One region of the Zhongshania aliphaticivorans genome, then DNA from elsewhere that is predicted to be linked to it. Evidence: predicted binding sites of a transcription regulator. Region 1 holds the regulator's gene; each other region holds the start of a gene.

Region 1 (5,208 bases):
GCCCAGTGTGCAATCTCAGCAAGATATAGACCATCCCATTGAGCAAATCGTGGTGATGAAACAACAGCGGCGGATGCGTAGTGATGAGCTGCACTTTATTGACCACCCAAAATTTGGGGTCATTATTAAAGTAACAAAAATTAAAGCGCCAAAAGAATAAGGCAATGACCGGAGCAATGCTCCGGTCATAAACTTAATAATAATCAATACTCGGCGATACAACGCGCCAGAATGGATTTGACCTGCACCATACCAGTATCGATAACAGCGCGGATATCTTCGATCGTAATCAGATTATCACTTAGCCCTGCGCCAGGGTTGACGACTAAGGATATCGACGCGTAGTCAATCCCAGCCTCTCTGGCTAAAGCCGCTTCAGGCATTGCGGTCATACCCACAATATCGTTGCCGTCTCTAGCAAGACGGCGTATTTCCGCTGCCGTTTCTAAACGCGGCCCCTGGGTCACGGCATAAACCCCGTAATCTTCAATGGCAATATTGGCATCAACCGCAGCATTCGCCAGACGAGAACGCAAATCCTGACTATAGGGAAAGCTAAAATCAATATGCTCTACTTTGCCATTTTCACCATCAAAAAAGGTGTGCTGGCGCCCCCAAGTGTAATCATTAATTTGATCTGGAATAGTAATAACACCCGCAACAAAGCGCTCGCTAATGCCCCCCACCGCATTGACCGCGATCAAAGCATCTACACCAGCTTGCTGCAGCGCGGCAATATTCGCGCGGTAGTTAATCGCATGTGGCGGTATTTCATGCCCGTGACCATGACGGGCAAGAAACAAAAACTCAGCAGACTCATAGCGTATCCGTTGAAGCAAGGCACTGGGTTCACCGTAGGGCGTCTCCAACGCGGTCTCTTCAAGCACCTCGGCACCAGGCCAGTCACATAATCCCGTTCCGCCAATAACCGCTATTGTTTTACCCATTTTTAAACTCCGCAGTGTGCCCTTGGGCGCTTTCTATTGTAATAGGATCAAGCTTAATAGTGGTTGTAGGAAAGGCCACGTCGCCACCAAGCTCATGAATGATATTTAGAATTTTCAGCAGTACATCTTGTTTAATTTTATGGTATTCAACCCAATTTGTGGTTTTGGTAAATGTATAAACAAAGAAATCTAAAGACGACGCGTTGTACGTATTGAAATTAACGATCAGAGTTTTACCTAAGTCGATATCGGCATGATCTTCTAACATCGCCCTAACCCGATTGATAATTTCCGGCAGACGCGCGGCATCTTCATAACGCACGCCAATCGTTTCATAAATACGGCGATTCAACATTCGCGACGGATTTTCTACCGAAATTTGCGCAAAAGTAGCATTAGGCACATACAAAGGACGCTGATCAAATGTACGAATTCGCGTTTGTCGCCAGCCGATATTTTCTACCGTGCCTTCAATATTTTTGTCGGGAGAGCGTATCCAGTCGCCCACCGAAAAAGGTCGATCTAAATACACCATTAGACCACCGAAAAAATTAGCCAGTAAATCTTTAGCGGCAAAACCCACCGCAATACCACCAATACCCCCGAAGGCCAAAACGCCGGAAATACTGTAGCCAAGATTTTGTAAAATCATAAGCCCAGAAACAATAATCACCGCAGTGCGCACTAATTTACCAAGCGCCATGACCGTTGTACGGTCAACTGCCTCGTCGCGAGCGGTGTATTCATCGGACAGCAAGCGCAGTTCAACCTGACGCACCAGCGCCACTAAAAACCACGCTAAAATCAATACCACACCAACCGCGCGCAGCGAGTCCAGTGCCGAAAAAATTTCCGCCTCCGTCGACCGACCAATAATTTCTAATACATGGCTCGCACCTACCGCCCAAACCATCAATACCGCCGGGCGCCGCGCTGCCTCCAACAAGGCATCATCCCAGAGGTTATGCGTTGTCGAAAATTTATGTGCTAAACGAGCCATTAATCTACTAACAATTAAATTTGCTACCAAAATAATCAGCACAACAATAAATACATCGCCCAACCACGGATATTGATCTGGCTGAAAACTGTCCCACCACTGCTTAAACATCACTGTAATCCGTCATCATTTCTATACAATTTCATTTCTAAGCCAGCTCGGCTTATACAAATGCACCATAAAAACCTTACTTATAAATAAATAAGCGGTTTAAAAAAAGAGGCTAGCCCACTGAATATACAGTGAATTGTCGTAAAGACCCACAGTCAGCAGCACGGACACCTTACTCGGCTAGCGAAAAATACCTACTAGACAGCATTTCCCTAAGTGTTAGTTTGAAGGCAGGCTTTAGCAGAGGTGGCAATCATGGCAAGACTAAGACCCCTAGTCGGTAAATGGTACAAGGATATGGAATCTGAGCAACTTTTTGAAGTTGTTGCTGTTGACGATGACAGCGACTCAGTTGAAGCACAATTAATTGATGGCGAATTATGCCAATACGACATGGAAAGCTGGCGACAATTAAGCTTAGAGCAAGTTGAAGAGCCAGAAGACTGGCGGAATGCTTTTGAATTGAGTGATGATGACTATCGTTTTCTCGACGACACAATGGTTCCCGAGAATTGGAATAACCCCTTATCCGAAATCGAAAGTGACGTAATTAACGGTCTACTCGACGAATACTAAAAGCAAATTCATGCTTTAGCCGCAAGCGTATAGCAAAAGGCCGCCCTAGGTGACTATGGGCGGCTTTTTTATGCCTTGCAAATGATGCGCGACGCACAAACGCATGCGCTCAAGCTAGAGAGCAAGTAAATGGCATCGGGAGTTAAATGCAAATCGCTTAGGTCAATTTTTCTGTCAAAGTCTTGCCATCCCAAAAACACTGTATATACTACCAGTACCTGTATAGATAAACAGATACTAAAATTATGGAAAAGCTAACTGCACGGCAAGCCCAAATTTTGCAACTAATCAAAGACCATATCGCCGACACCGGCTATCCGCCGACTCGCGCAGATATTGCCCGGGTACTCGGTTTCCGCTCGCCTAACGCCGCAGAAGAACACCTAAAAGCCCTCGCCCGCAAAGGCGCTATTGAGATTATTGCCGGCGCATCCAGAGGCATACGCCTACCCGAAAATTTAGGTATTCCTATTATAGGGCGTGTCGCCGCAGGTAACCCCATTCTGGCTGAAGCCAACATTGAAGATTACTGCGATATGCCCGCGTCAATTTTCTCTCCCAGCGCTGACTATTTCCTGCGAGTTAAGGGCGACAGCATGATCAACGTCGGAATTTTTGACGATGATCTTTTAGCAGTACACCGCTGCAGTGAAGCGCGCAACGGCCAAATAGTGGTCGCGCGGATCGACAATGAAGTCACCGTAAAACGCTTTCAGCAGCAAAAAAGCAAATACCACGTTTCTCTGATTGCAGAAAATCCAGACTACGAGCCTATTCAAGTAGATTTGCGAGAACAGGAATTTGCTATAGAAGGTTTAAGTGTTGGTGTACTAAGACGCGGGAGCTAAATGACATGACTTGTATAGAACAGATACCACTACACTACGCATCTGAGTCGGCTGTTGCCGCAGGCCAGATTACTGAAATCACTATGCACAGCGATGCACACCTATCCAAACCCTTATTGGCGGCCATGCTCATACAGCTCAGTGCTAATTCCGACCAACGCTGGCTATGCTGGGTTGCAGACCGCCCCTTAAAACCATTACTGAGTGCATCTAGCCATCAGCACGGTCAAAAAATTCTGCAGGTAGTGTCTAACAGCCAACGGGATTTGAGTGAAATTGCTATCCGCGCCCTTGAGCGTGGCAAAAGTCACACTGTAGCGATATTGCTAGAAAGACCACTGCGCGACGATGAACGTCGAGCACTGGCTACGGCAGCTAAGGCTGGTGCGGCAGAATGCTTAGTGATTCTGATGCAGGCCTAGAGTAGAAACTAAACGCGCTAAGCCACTATGACTGAGGCGTATAATCGTTTAATGGATAATTTTAGACTGTAATTCCGACTCATCTAAATCGGCTTCAGCCTCGTCGGCAAAGCCTTCATCAGCAGCGGCAATAGACACTGCCTCAATACCAGCCTGCACCATGGCGCGGGCAATTTCGAGACATGAGCCGTTAATATGCTCGCGGGTCTCCTCGGAAAAACGAATCGTCACCAAAGGGTTTTCATCACCTTCCGAGCGCTGTAAAACAACGTCACCGTTAGCAAGTTCAACCAATTCTAAATATGACAGCACAAAGGATTCCTTGATATTTCAAACGTCAACGCGACGCCGTTGACGGCATTGTATCAAACCTCGTCAGCCTGACGCCAATTGCAGGCCTAATTCAATACTCCATCAAGGTCGCGCGATGGCGGGCAATTGTCGATTTCAACTCGATAAGACAGTCGGCTAAATCAGGCTTCACTGCCGATTCCGACTGACCATCCCACGCTAAAACACCTTGTGGTGCACGATTAGTAGTGGCCGTTTGGACAAAGGGATAATTTATAATTGTCGCAAGCCAGCCTGGCTCAACTTCCCGCCCAGCCAACTCCTCGATCTCTGGTGGCAGCTCATCGGCCACCAGCGAGCGCGCATTAAACTGCCCCAGCGGCAATAACAGTCCAAACTTAGGCTGTTGATCAATGAGATCGGCAAGATGGCACTGGTAAGCCAGTAGAAGCTGCCATACCAGCGAATCCGCTATCGCTCGCTGAATATGTCCACCCCAATCACGCGGATCAGAGGCCTCTAGCTGGGCGAGGTACTGCTCAGCAAAGTAAATATGCAAATTGCACTGACCGCGATAACTTTCCTTTACACTAGCCAATTATTTGCTCGCCTTCGTCTTTTTAGCAGGCGCTTTCTTAGCCGCGGCCTTTGTTGAGGTCGCTTTTGCCGCCTTTTCGCGCACCACCCATTTATCGTTTTCGTAAAACGCCGCCCAGCCTGACGGTTTACCCTCGACCTCAGTCTGCACATACTGTTCTTTCGTTTTTCGGCTGTAGCGAATAACAGCATCTCGACCCGCGCTATCTTGAGCTGGCGCCTTGAACAAAAAGGCGTATTTCTCGTCAATTTCACTCTGATGAGGCAGTATTTCTTTAACCAGCGGCGCCCTAGTCTCCCGATTGCGGGGGAAGCCGCTTGCGGCCAAAAATAGCCCCGCCGCGCCGTCGCGAAGAATATAGTGGTCATCAACTTTTTCGCACTGCAACTCAGGCATAGGCACTGGATCCATCTTC
Region 2 (5,208 bases), 290 kb from region 1:
ACCATCAACCCCGGCGCCACCCAAACCGTCATGCGCCGCACTGCCTACCCTGGTGAAAATCCGCAGGACAATCCGCTACCCGACGTTATTATGCCGCTGTATCTGTATTTGATGAGTGACGCTAGCGCGAAGGTTAACGGCCAGCAATTTGACGCCCAGCCAAAAGACTAAGCCATCAAGCGCAGATTGTTTACCTAGGAGCTTTAAAAGGGATATAAATCGGAGGGGGACGCGCTGCTCATCAAATAAACTGACATGCAGCGCGATCGGTTTTCGTCAGTCGCGCAACATGCCCTGCATTAATTCGATCTGCTGCTGATAGGCCTCATCGCTTTCACCCGGTGTTACCGGCAAACCGAGTCGCGCAAATGCGGTCACCTCAGCCCAATCGACTTCCGCCAAGGGGTGCTGCGTACCGACATACGTTTGCAATCTTGCTACGGTGACAATATCGGCATAATCCGCTTTTTCAATATCACGACTAAAATCGGCGCAGCCTTCAGGAACAACAATTAACTCCTGGGCAAAACCCCAAACCTCTAGAATTCGGCGCCCCACTTCTGGACTCAGTTCTAGCAAGGCCTGGTCTAGCAACTCGGGATGGTCCCGTAAAAAGCCTCGACCAACCGCATAAGACAATATTGGCAAAGCGCCAATCTGGTGAATAATTCCCGCGAGTGTGGCCAGCTCTGGTTTGAGATGAAGCTGAGATTTCGCCAAGGTATAGGAAATCGCCGCAACATCGGTACTCTGCACCCAAATGCTGCGCATGCGCTGATTTAAAGACTCTTTGGTCGACAGAAAGATTTGCTGCATCGCCAAGGTCGTCACCAAGGTACTGGTATAACCCAAGCCAATGCGACCGATAGCACCTTTTACGTCGTTAATCGGCTGTAAACCACGCAGTAGAGAACTATTGGCAACCCGTAAAATTCTCGCCGCTATTGAGCTATCGTTTTCAATAATGGTGGCCAACATTGCAATATTGACGTCTGGGTCGCTGGCTGCCTCGCGGATCTCCAAGGCCACTTCTGGCAAGGTCGGCAGTACAACGGCATCATTTTCAATCGCCTGCAGCAAATCCGCGCGGATTTGCTCAATCAAAGGGGTACTTGAACTCACGTCGACACACTCATCATTTAAGGTAGCGGGAACTGCGATACCTAAAGATTAGCAGATAAATTGCCGCTGCAATGATTTCTGCAGCGACTAAATTTACGCTAATACGGCATCAGCAGCGGCAAGTGCTGCGCTCGCGTCACACTCGTAACCTTGTGCCAACATCGCGGCAGCCAGTCCCGACAACAGCAAGCGAATATTTTCAGGCTTGGCGCTATAGCCCATCAAACCAATACGCCATACCTTACCAGCAAGGTCGCCCAAACCGGCACCAATCTCCAAGCTGTGATTGGCCAACAAATATTGGCGCGTCGCGGCGTCATCTACGCCTTGAGGAATATAAACGCTATTGAGCTGAGGCAGACGCTGCTCCGCAGCCACGACAAACTCAACACCCAAGCATTCTAAGCCAGCAGCTAAGGCGCTATGCATGGTGGCATGACGCTGCCACGCATTCTCTAGGCCCTCTTCTTGCAGCATAACCAGAGACTCATGCAAACCGTATAAGGCATTGACCGGCGCAGTGTGGTGATAGGCACGCTTACCGCCCTCGCCCCAATAGCCCAAAATAAGATTCATATCTAAAAACCAGCTTTGCACTGGGTGCTTACGGGCTTTAATGGCTGCCACTGCCGCTGGGCTAAAAGTCACCGGCGACAAGCCCGGTGTGCACGACAGACACTTCTGGCTACCCGAGTAAACGGCATCAGCCTGCCACTTATCAACCAATAGCGGCACGCCGCCCATTGAGGTCACCGCATCAACAATGCTCAAACAACCGTATTGCTTAGCCAAGCCGCACAGGGCTTCAGCGTCGCTTAACGCGCCAGTAGACGTTTCAGCGTGAACAAAAGCCAGCACTTTAATATCGCCATGTTCTTTTAAAGCCGCCTCAACAGCGGCGGGTTCAACAGCCGTACCCCAAGCAAAATCGAGGCGAATCGCAGTGGCACCACAGCGCGTCACATTCTCAATCATCCGATTGCCGAATACGCCGTTCACGCACACCAGCGCTTTATCACCCGGCTCGAGCAAATTAACAAAACAGGCTTCCATGCCGGCTGAACCCGGCGCAGAAATTGGCAAGGTCAATTCATTCTTGGTTTGAAAAGCGTATTTCAACAGCTCTTTGGTTTCATCCATCATGCCCACAAACAAGGGGTCGAGATGGCCCAGTGTTGGCCGACCCAGCGCTTCGAGAATACGCGGATGCACATCAGAGGGGCCGGGGCCCATCAACGTGCGAAGAGGAGGATGAAACGAAGAAATGGCCATAAGAAAATCTCACTGATCTGCTGCCGCGCCACAAGCGCAAGCAGCTGTATTAAATAGAACACTATGTTGGCGGCGATTATACCTGATTAGCGCGCAGGGGTAGAGGCCGAGTTTACGCCGTGTATTCTCCACCTATTGTTGCAGTAAACTCTGACAATGGCTGCCACGTTAAGTCATGCTGAAAGGCACGCAATAAGCGGTAATGCTCATAGCGAAACTCTTGGGTTTGCTCACATATACGCCGCGCCCCAGCCAAGTCTAGCGGTTCAGCTGAGCCGCTTAATTCAAGTAACTGCCCACGTTCAGCGTTCCAGCGAAAACTGCCAAAATGCCGCCAGTCATACACCAAATGACATTCGCTAAAGCCTGCGCCATTATCCTCATGAATCAACACTGGTTCGGCAAAAGGCCACGGCGTATACAGATATTCGGCAAACGCCGCTTTTACGCGCGCAGCAAAGTCAGCCGCCGACGCTACTGCTACCGACTCACCGGTTCCCGCTGCAGTTAAAACGCAAGCACCACACTCACATATCTCCCCCTCAACAAGCACCGCCAAACGTCGCAGACAAAGCTGATGTTCTTTCGCCAACTCTCTGATACGGGTTTTAGCGTGTTGACGCTCGCGAAATAACCCAACCGCCTCACCGGTCTGCGCGATATTGGCGGGCAAGCCAGAACGCAATCGCAGTTGTAACTCGCCACTGTCTTGCATGATAAAGCGCACACAGCAGGGCTTACCCAAGGCCTTAGCGCGACGCTGCAGCAATGGCTTTTCCTGACGCAAGGCCACACTTAAATGCAAACCCGCAGATAACTCGCCTGCCAGCATCTGCCACTGAACAGCGTCTACTCGGCGCAACAATTTTGCCGCTTTACTGTCCCCTGTGGCGTTTTCAAAATGAGAAAGTACCTGTTCCTGCAAAGACCGAGCGCTACCCAGATACAGCAACTCCCCCGCCTCACCCAATAACCGATAAACACCTGGCTCACGAGGAATCGCATCAATATCAGCCTGACGAATAGACGGCGGCAACACCGGCAAGCCCAACAGCAAGCCAACTTCAAAATTAAAAACGGCTTCGCCTTTATCGATGCGGGCGTAGTCGAGAAAAGCTTTCATCGCATCTACGTCGGCCATAGCCCGGTGATGCACCTCTGAGTAAAAACCAATCCGCGCACAGATTGCCTCCAAACCGTGCTTTGGCCAATCGGGGTACAAGGTACGCGCCAATTTCAGCGTACATAAAACACGTGGCTGGTAGTCGCGGCCATAACGCGCAAAATTAGCGCGTAAAAACCCCGCATCAAAGCGGGCATTATGGGCAACTAAAATGGCACCATCTAAATACGACCACAGGGCTTCCTGCACGTCAGAAAATCGTGGTTTGCCCCGTAACATACCGTTACTTATACCGGTAAGACCTTGGATAAATGAAGGCACCGAACAAAGAGGGTCGATTAAAGACTGCCATTCCAGATCAATATCGCCGCCAACAACGCGAACCGCAGCTTCCATGATGTGATCTTGCTTGGCCTGCCCGCCAGTGGTTTCAAGGTCGACCAAAGCAAACCGAAGATTACCTAACACCGGCCACTCCGCAAAGTGAATGCCCGTGCTTTTACGAGAAATGAAAAAGCCGAGCAAGAAGAAAATATCATATTCATCAACCTAAAATAGACGCGTCTCAAGCATGATAAACCACCCGAAGCTCATCGACATAACATAGATAACACACCAGCAACAAATACCCACATAACTAAAGCTATAAGGCCAGCCGCTTTCATCGCCTCATCCAACATTGACATTCACGCCATATAATATACTGTATATACATACAGCTAATACCCGCTAATGTAGTTTGTGCAATGCAATGAAAAATCACTCTCTCAATCAATTACTCGATGAGCGCAAGCTCTGGCGAGGCCAGCAACTCCGCAGTTCAGTGGCGGCTAGCGATCGCCTGAGCACAGGGTTTAGCACCTTAGATAACGCCCTGCACACCGGCGGCTGGCCCCGCAGCGGTTCTACTGAGTTATTGGGGGAATACGGGATTGGTGAGCTGTGGTTTTTACTGCCAGCCCTCCGCGAACATCTGGCAGACCGGCCAATGGCGTGGTTAAACCCACCCTATTTACCCCATGCCCCCGCGTTGGCCGCGCAGGGCTTGGCGGTGGACAAGCAACTTTTGGTCAGACCAAAAACCTTAGCAGATCAGCTTTGGGCCGCAGAAGAGTTGCTGCGCAGCGGCGCGTATAGTGCGGTATTAAGCTGGTTTAATGAACCGAACCTAAATGATAGGCAGCTACGTCGCCTGCACATAGCCGCCCTCGAGGGCCTGTGCTGGCATCTTCATTTTCGCCCGGCGAGCTTAGCCCAGCAGATATCCCCCGCCCCCCTGCGCTTAAATTTGAGCGCAGCAAAGCAATCTCTACAGATTAATATCATTAAACAGCAAGGCGGTCATGCTGGGCAGCAACTGCAATTAGCTCGCCCCGCCGCCCTTTATTTACAGCAAAGTGCCGCAGTGACGTGGCCAGTCTATAGCAGCGCATCGGTCGCCAAAACACAATCTCACCCCCAAGCCCTGCGCAAAATTAGCGTCCTGGCCAATACTGGTATATTCGCCAGCGCAACGCGGCAGGACAGCGTTGTCAACGTCATCAAGACTGGCAGCAACGAGCCGTCCCACTAATGCTGTGGTTATGCCTGCGGCTGCCAGCGCTGCCACTCGACGCCCTCGGCGCAAAGCACTCGGCTGGCATGCTGGCATTAAGCCATAATAATATTATCGTCATGGCGAATGTCGCCGC
Region 3 (5,208 bases), 1.8 Mb from region 1:
GGCGACCTCATTAACATCCAAAAGTGGAAAAAATACCTCGCACCAGAAACCCGGCAGCGAATTCGCGAAGCGATAACAGACGGAGTTGTTTGGCAGGGCGAATTGCGTTTCGACAATTCAGAGCGCGATCATTATCTATCGACAATTGTTTCGCCAGTCTTAAATCAAGCCGGTGAACTCAATAAAATTGTGGTGTGCTGTGAAGACATTTCTGAGCACAAGGCCATTGCTGACCGCCTATTTATTCGCGAGCACTACAATGTATTAACCGGCTTGCCCAATCGTCAATTCGCGCTGCGCAGTTTGCATGCGGCAATTGATGAATGTTCGGCGCAACAACAAAAATTTATTTTAATTTATATTGATTTAGATCGAATTCGTTATATTAACGAGTCTTTGGGACACCATGTCGTCGATAAAATTCTTATTGAGACGGCCGAACGTCTGCGACGCAGCGTGCGCGACGAACATATTCTTGCCCACCTTGGGGCAGATGAATTTTTAATTATTCTCGACGCTGGCAGCTGTCACGACGAAGCAAGCATTCAGGTCGACAGCCTGCTCGATCGCTGCCGCGCGCCTTTTTATATAGAGCAACACGAAGTCACTATTTCGGCCAGTATTGGCCTCAGTCAATACCCTGAAGATGGTGTCGACGCTAACACCCTCATGCGCCGCGCGGAGGCGGCCATGTTCGACGCGAAAAATCAGGGCGGCGATCGCTTCAGTTTTTACAATGAAAACATGAGTGATCAAGCCGACCGGCGCTTAGAGATGGAGCATCAGCTGCGCCATGCCATAGCCCGCAAGGAGTTCGAACTTTATTACCAGCCCGTCATTAATCTTCGCGACAATCAATTGATCGGCGTTGAAGTATTACTGCGCTGGAAAAACGAGAAACTTGGCCAGCCAGGCCCCGATGAATTCATTCTCATCGCCGAGCACAGCGGCCAAATAGTGACTATTGGCAATTGGGTGCTTGAGCAGGCCTGCCAGCAAATCATGACATGGTCACGGGCGGGCTTCCCAGCCCTGAATGTCGCGGTAAATATCTCGAGTAAGCAATTTATCGACGGCGATATTTTAGCGAGTGTCGATCACGCGCTAAAGCAAAGTGGCCTGCCAGCGGCACAACTTGAACTGGAAATTACCGAAGGCTTATTACTCAACGACACACCGGCTATTCGCGATATATTCAAGCAGCTAAAAAAGTTTGGCGTGCACTTATCTCTTGACGATTTTGGCACCGGTTACGCTTCCTTGAGCTATCTCAAGCGCTACCCCTTCGACACCCTAAAAATTGATCGCAGCTTTGTGAAAGACATTGATAACTGCCAAGACAGTATTACCCTGACTAACGCCATTATCGCGATGGCTCACAGTTTTGGTATGCGAGTGATTGCTGAGGGGGTCGAAAATTTAAATCAACGCCGTATTCTTCGCGAGCGGCATTGCGATATGGTCCAGGGCTACCTGTATTCTCCCGCCTTAGCCGCCGATGATTTTTTAGACTGGGCAAAACGCTATAGCGAAATGCAGCATAGCAAGCATGTATAAGCTCCGCGACCGCGCTGGTAAATTCGCCGCACTTGCATCAATAGCTGTATTTATATACAGTACCAAGTAACCGATAAATACCGTTCAACAAGTAAACGAGGTGGAGTATGGCGGTAGTAGCGAAGTGGATGTGTGATAGGGACAATAGTATGTTTGACAACAAAAAAGACGCTGACGCCTATGACAAAATGCTGGAATTGGCAGAGGGTTTTGCCGCCTTGTTGCAGCAGCATATACCGAGTGTCGACGAGGCCCAGGCGGAAGAGTTTGGTATTTTCCTGTCTAAAAACAAAGAGGCGGTAATGCAAGCTTGTAAAGGTAGGGTAGAAGCGCTGAGTGAAATCGACAGCGACGCTAGCCCCAGCAATGTTAGCCCACTCGCGGCCCAAGCTTAAATATCAGTGTGTGATGCGCAGCTACGCTAGCTGCGCATCGTCTTGTCACTAGCGCTTGCGGCTGTCTTTAATCAGCTCATAAGCCGCCTGGATCTCTTGGGCTTTTTCAGTCGCAATTTTCATCATATCTTCCGGCACACCTTTGGCAATCAATTTATCAGGGTGGTGCTGGCTCATCAATTTTCGGTAGGCGCGCTTTATTTCGGCGTCAGTCATTGCCTCTGTTACGCCAATCGCCTTGTAAGCCGCCTGTAATTCACTGGCACTGCTGCGCGCTGATTGCTGGCCACCAGCGCCACGACCGTGGAACTGGCGCTGGGCCATCGCCATATCCAGTAAGCGCTGAAAGTCTCGAGCTGACACGCCGATATAGCCTGCAACCCGCAATAAAATAGCTTTTTCCGCTGAGTCAACTTCCCCGTCGGCCAAAGCCATTGTCAACAAGGCTTCCAACAACATTTGCCGCAGCAAGGGCTGAGTTCTCGCCACCAACATAAAGTCGGATATTTGTGGTTCTAATTCAAACTCGTCGGCGCTGCCTTCTTTAAATAAAGTAATTGCTTCCTGACGCCGTGCTCCAGTCAAACCAAACTGGGCGATAATCGCCTCAGCCTGAGCCACTTCAGATTCACACACCCGACCATCGGCCTTTGCCACATGGCCCATCACCCTGAAGACGGTTTCAAACAACACGCCCTGTATGCGTTCACGTTCGGCGCCATAATTAAAGCCCATGGCTTGTTTCAGGCCGCGATCAAACATCACCCCGACACCAAAGCCCAAGAGCGCAAACAGTGGGCCGCCCATTAAAAAGCCCAAAAATGCGCCTATAAATTTTGCCATTGCCATCATTCCTATTAAATCTAAGGACCGATCATAACAAGTCGGTATGGCCGTCGGCTAGAATCATCCTTAGCCTTAGCCCACAGCCTCGCAACTCTGTATAATTCCTGTCTTTGTTTATTTAATGGGGAAGACCGTGAGCAAGGCAGACGTCAGCACCTTTCAAGGGCTAATCTTGGCATTGCAACAATACTGGGCCGAGCATGGCTGCGTGTTATTACAGCCGCTGGACATGGAAGTTGGTGCGGGCACCTTTCATCCCGCCACCTTTTTACGCGCTATTGGTCCAGAAACATGGAATGCCGCCTATGTTCAGCCCTGTCGTCGTCCCACAGACGGCCGCTACGGCACCAACCCCAATCGCCTGCAGCACTATTATCAGTTTCAGGTGATTATGAAGCCCTCGCCAGCCAATATTCAGGATTTGTATTTAGACTCTCTGAAAATGCTCGGCATAGACCCCCAAGTGCACGATATCCGCTTTGTTGAAGACAACTGGGAATCGCCAACCCTCGGTGCCTGGGGCTTGGGTTGGGAAGTGTGGCTAAACGGCATGGAAGTCACCCAGTTCACCTATTTCCAACAAGTTGGCGGTCTAGAGTGCTATCCGGTCAGCGGCGAGATCACCTATGGCCTAGAGCGCATTGCTATGTACCTGCAGGGCGTGGACAGTATTTACGACTTGGTGTGGACCAAAGGGCCTGCTGGGGACGTGACCTACGGTGATGTTTTCCACCAGAACGAAGTAGAGATGTCGCACTTTAATTTTGAAGAGGCCGATGTAGAACAGTTGTTTGCGCAATTTGACCACTGTGAAGCCGAAAGTCAGCGCCTGATAGAAAAAGGGCTGCCCTTACCGGCATATGAAATGGTGATGAAAGCTTCCCATGCCTTTAACCTCTTAGATGCCCGCCATGCAATTTCTGTTACCGAGCGCCAGCGTTTCATCCTAAGAGTGCGAAGCTTAGCCCGCGCCGTTGCCCAAGCTTATTTTGATGCCCGTCAAAAACTCGGTTTTCCGCTTGCCCCGGCGCATCTTCGCGACGAAGTTCTAGCTGCAGCCGAGGAGAAGAAATAATGAGCGCACGCGATCTATTAATCGAAATTGGTACCGAAGAGCTGCCGCCGAAAGCCTTAAAGACCTTGTCCGCTGCGTTCAGCGAAAGCATTTCCGCGCAGCTCGCCGGTAAAGAATTAAGCTTTACACATTTAAAAAGTTTCGCCACACCACGTCGCTTGGCCGTGCTAATTAGCGACTTGGCAGAGCGCGCGCCAGACCGAGAAATTGAGATTTGGGGCCCACCGGCGAAAGTCGCCTTTGACTCAGCCGGCAAGCCAACCAATGCCGCAATGGCCTTCGCCAAGAAGAACCAGCTAAACAGTGATGAGCTACAGAGTCACATTGCCAACGATGGTAAACAGGATAAGCTTTGCTATCGCAGTCGCGTTAGCGGCGCCATGAGTAAAGATATTATTGGCGAACTCATCAACACCGCGCTGGCGGGCCTGCCTATTGCAAAGCGCATGCGCTGGGGTGCTTCACGTGCCGAGTTTGTTAGGCCAATCCACTGGCTGTGTATTGTTTACGGTGACGAGGCTATCTCGGAAACTATTTTTGACTTGCACGCCGACAGATTCAGCCGTGGCCATCGCTTTCATTGCAACGAAACCTTAAGTATCAACAATGCCGCCGACTACGAAACGCTTTTGCGCGAGCAGGGTAAAGTCATAGCGGATTACGATGTTCGTCAACAAGACATCCGCCAACAAGTCATTGCTTTAGGTGAGAGCTTAGGCGGTAGCGCCGTCATCGACCCAAAACTCTTAGATGAAGTCACCTCTTTGGTTGAATGGCCAGTGGCCCTAGCCGGAAGCTTTGAAGATCGCTTTTTGAAAGTGCCACCTGAAGCACTTATCTCATCGATGAAAGAGCACCAGAAATATTTTCACGTTGTAAATTCTAACGGCGATCTTATGCCGAATTTTATAACTGTGGCGAATATTGAAAGCCGCGACCCGCAGAAGGTTATTGACGGCAACGAACGTGTTATACGTCCCCGTCTAAGCGACGCCGCATTCTTCTTTGAAACAGATTGTAAAATCAGTCTTGAAAGCCGTCGCGAGCGTCTGCGCAATATTGTTTTTCAAGCAAAGCTCGGTACGATCTTTGATAAAACTGAACGTGTCGCCGCATTAAGCGCAGCAATAGCCAAACTCCTTAACACAGATCCCAGTAACGCGGTGCGGGCAGCCACGCTGTGCAAGAGTGATCTTGTCACCGAGATGGTACTTGAATTCGACGACCTGCAGGGCATCGCCGGCTACTACTACGCACGGAACGACGGTGAAGCCGACGACGTTGCCCTAGCAATGAACGAGCAGTATATGCCTCGCTTTGCTGGCGACACCTTAC

Evidence for each region. The regulator LexA, encoded in region 1, represses DNA repair genes until DNA is damaged. The targets are predictions, from matches to a motif close to ACTGTNTNTANANACAGT.
Region 2: imuA (translesion DNA synthesis-associated protein ImuA) is a predicted target of LexA. The motif match lies at 4,220-4,237, and genes of this name have one in related genera.
Region 3: AZF00_RS18750 (YebG family protein) is a predicted target of LexA. The motif match lies at 1,601-1,618, and genes of this name have one in related genera.

Annotation. Positions count from the first base shown of each region.
Region 1 is NZ_CP014544.1:1,771,281-1,776,488, reverse strand. It holds gene AZF00_RS07855 (CsiV family protein) at 1-160, shown strand, start outside; gene AZF00_RS07850 (S-methyl-5'-thioinosine phosphorylase) at 204-947, opposite strand; gene AZF00_RS07845 (mechanosensitive ion channel family protein) at 940-2,058, opposite strand; gene AZF00_RS07840 (DUF6763 family protein) at 2,314-2,634, shown strand; gene lexA (transcriptional repressor LexA) at 2,880-3,482, shown strand; gene AZF00_RS07830 (SulA-like leucine-rich domain-containing protein) at 3,488-3,904, shown strand; gene AZF00_RS07825 (hypothetical protein) at 3,953-4,216, opposite strand; gene AZF00_RS07820 (hypothetical protein) at 4,308-4,793, opposite strand; gene topA (type I DNA topoisomerase) at 4,794-5,208, opposite strand, start outside.
Region 2 is NZ_CP014544.1:1,480,984-1,486,191, reverse strand. It holds gene AZF00_RS06500 (YciK family oxidoreductase) at 1-171, shown strand, start outside; gene AZF00_RS06495 (HDOD domain-containing protein) at 277-1,122, opposite strand; gene AZF00_RS06490 (pyridoxal-phosphate-dependent aminotransferase family protein) at 1,216-2,394, opposite strand; gene AZF00_RS06485 (exonuclease domain-containing protein) at 2,507-3,985, opposite strand; gene imuA (translesion DNA synthesis-associated protein ImuA) at 4,269-5,090, shown strand; gene AZF00_RS06475 (Y-family DNA polymerase) at 5,090-5,208, shown strand, end outside.
Region 3 is NZ_CP014544.1:4,189,908-4,195,115, reverse strand. It holds gene AZF00_RS18755 (putative bifunctional diguanylate cyclase/phosphodiesterase) at 1-1,557, shown strand, start outside; gene AZF00_RS18750 (YebG family protein) at 1,707-1,952, shown strand; gene djlA (co-chaperone DjlA) at 2,001-2,795, opposite strand; gene glyQ (glycine--tRNA ligase subunit alpha) at 2,932-3,873, shown strand; gene glyS (glycine--tRNA ligase subunit beta) at 3,873-5,208, shown strand, end outside.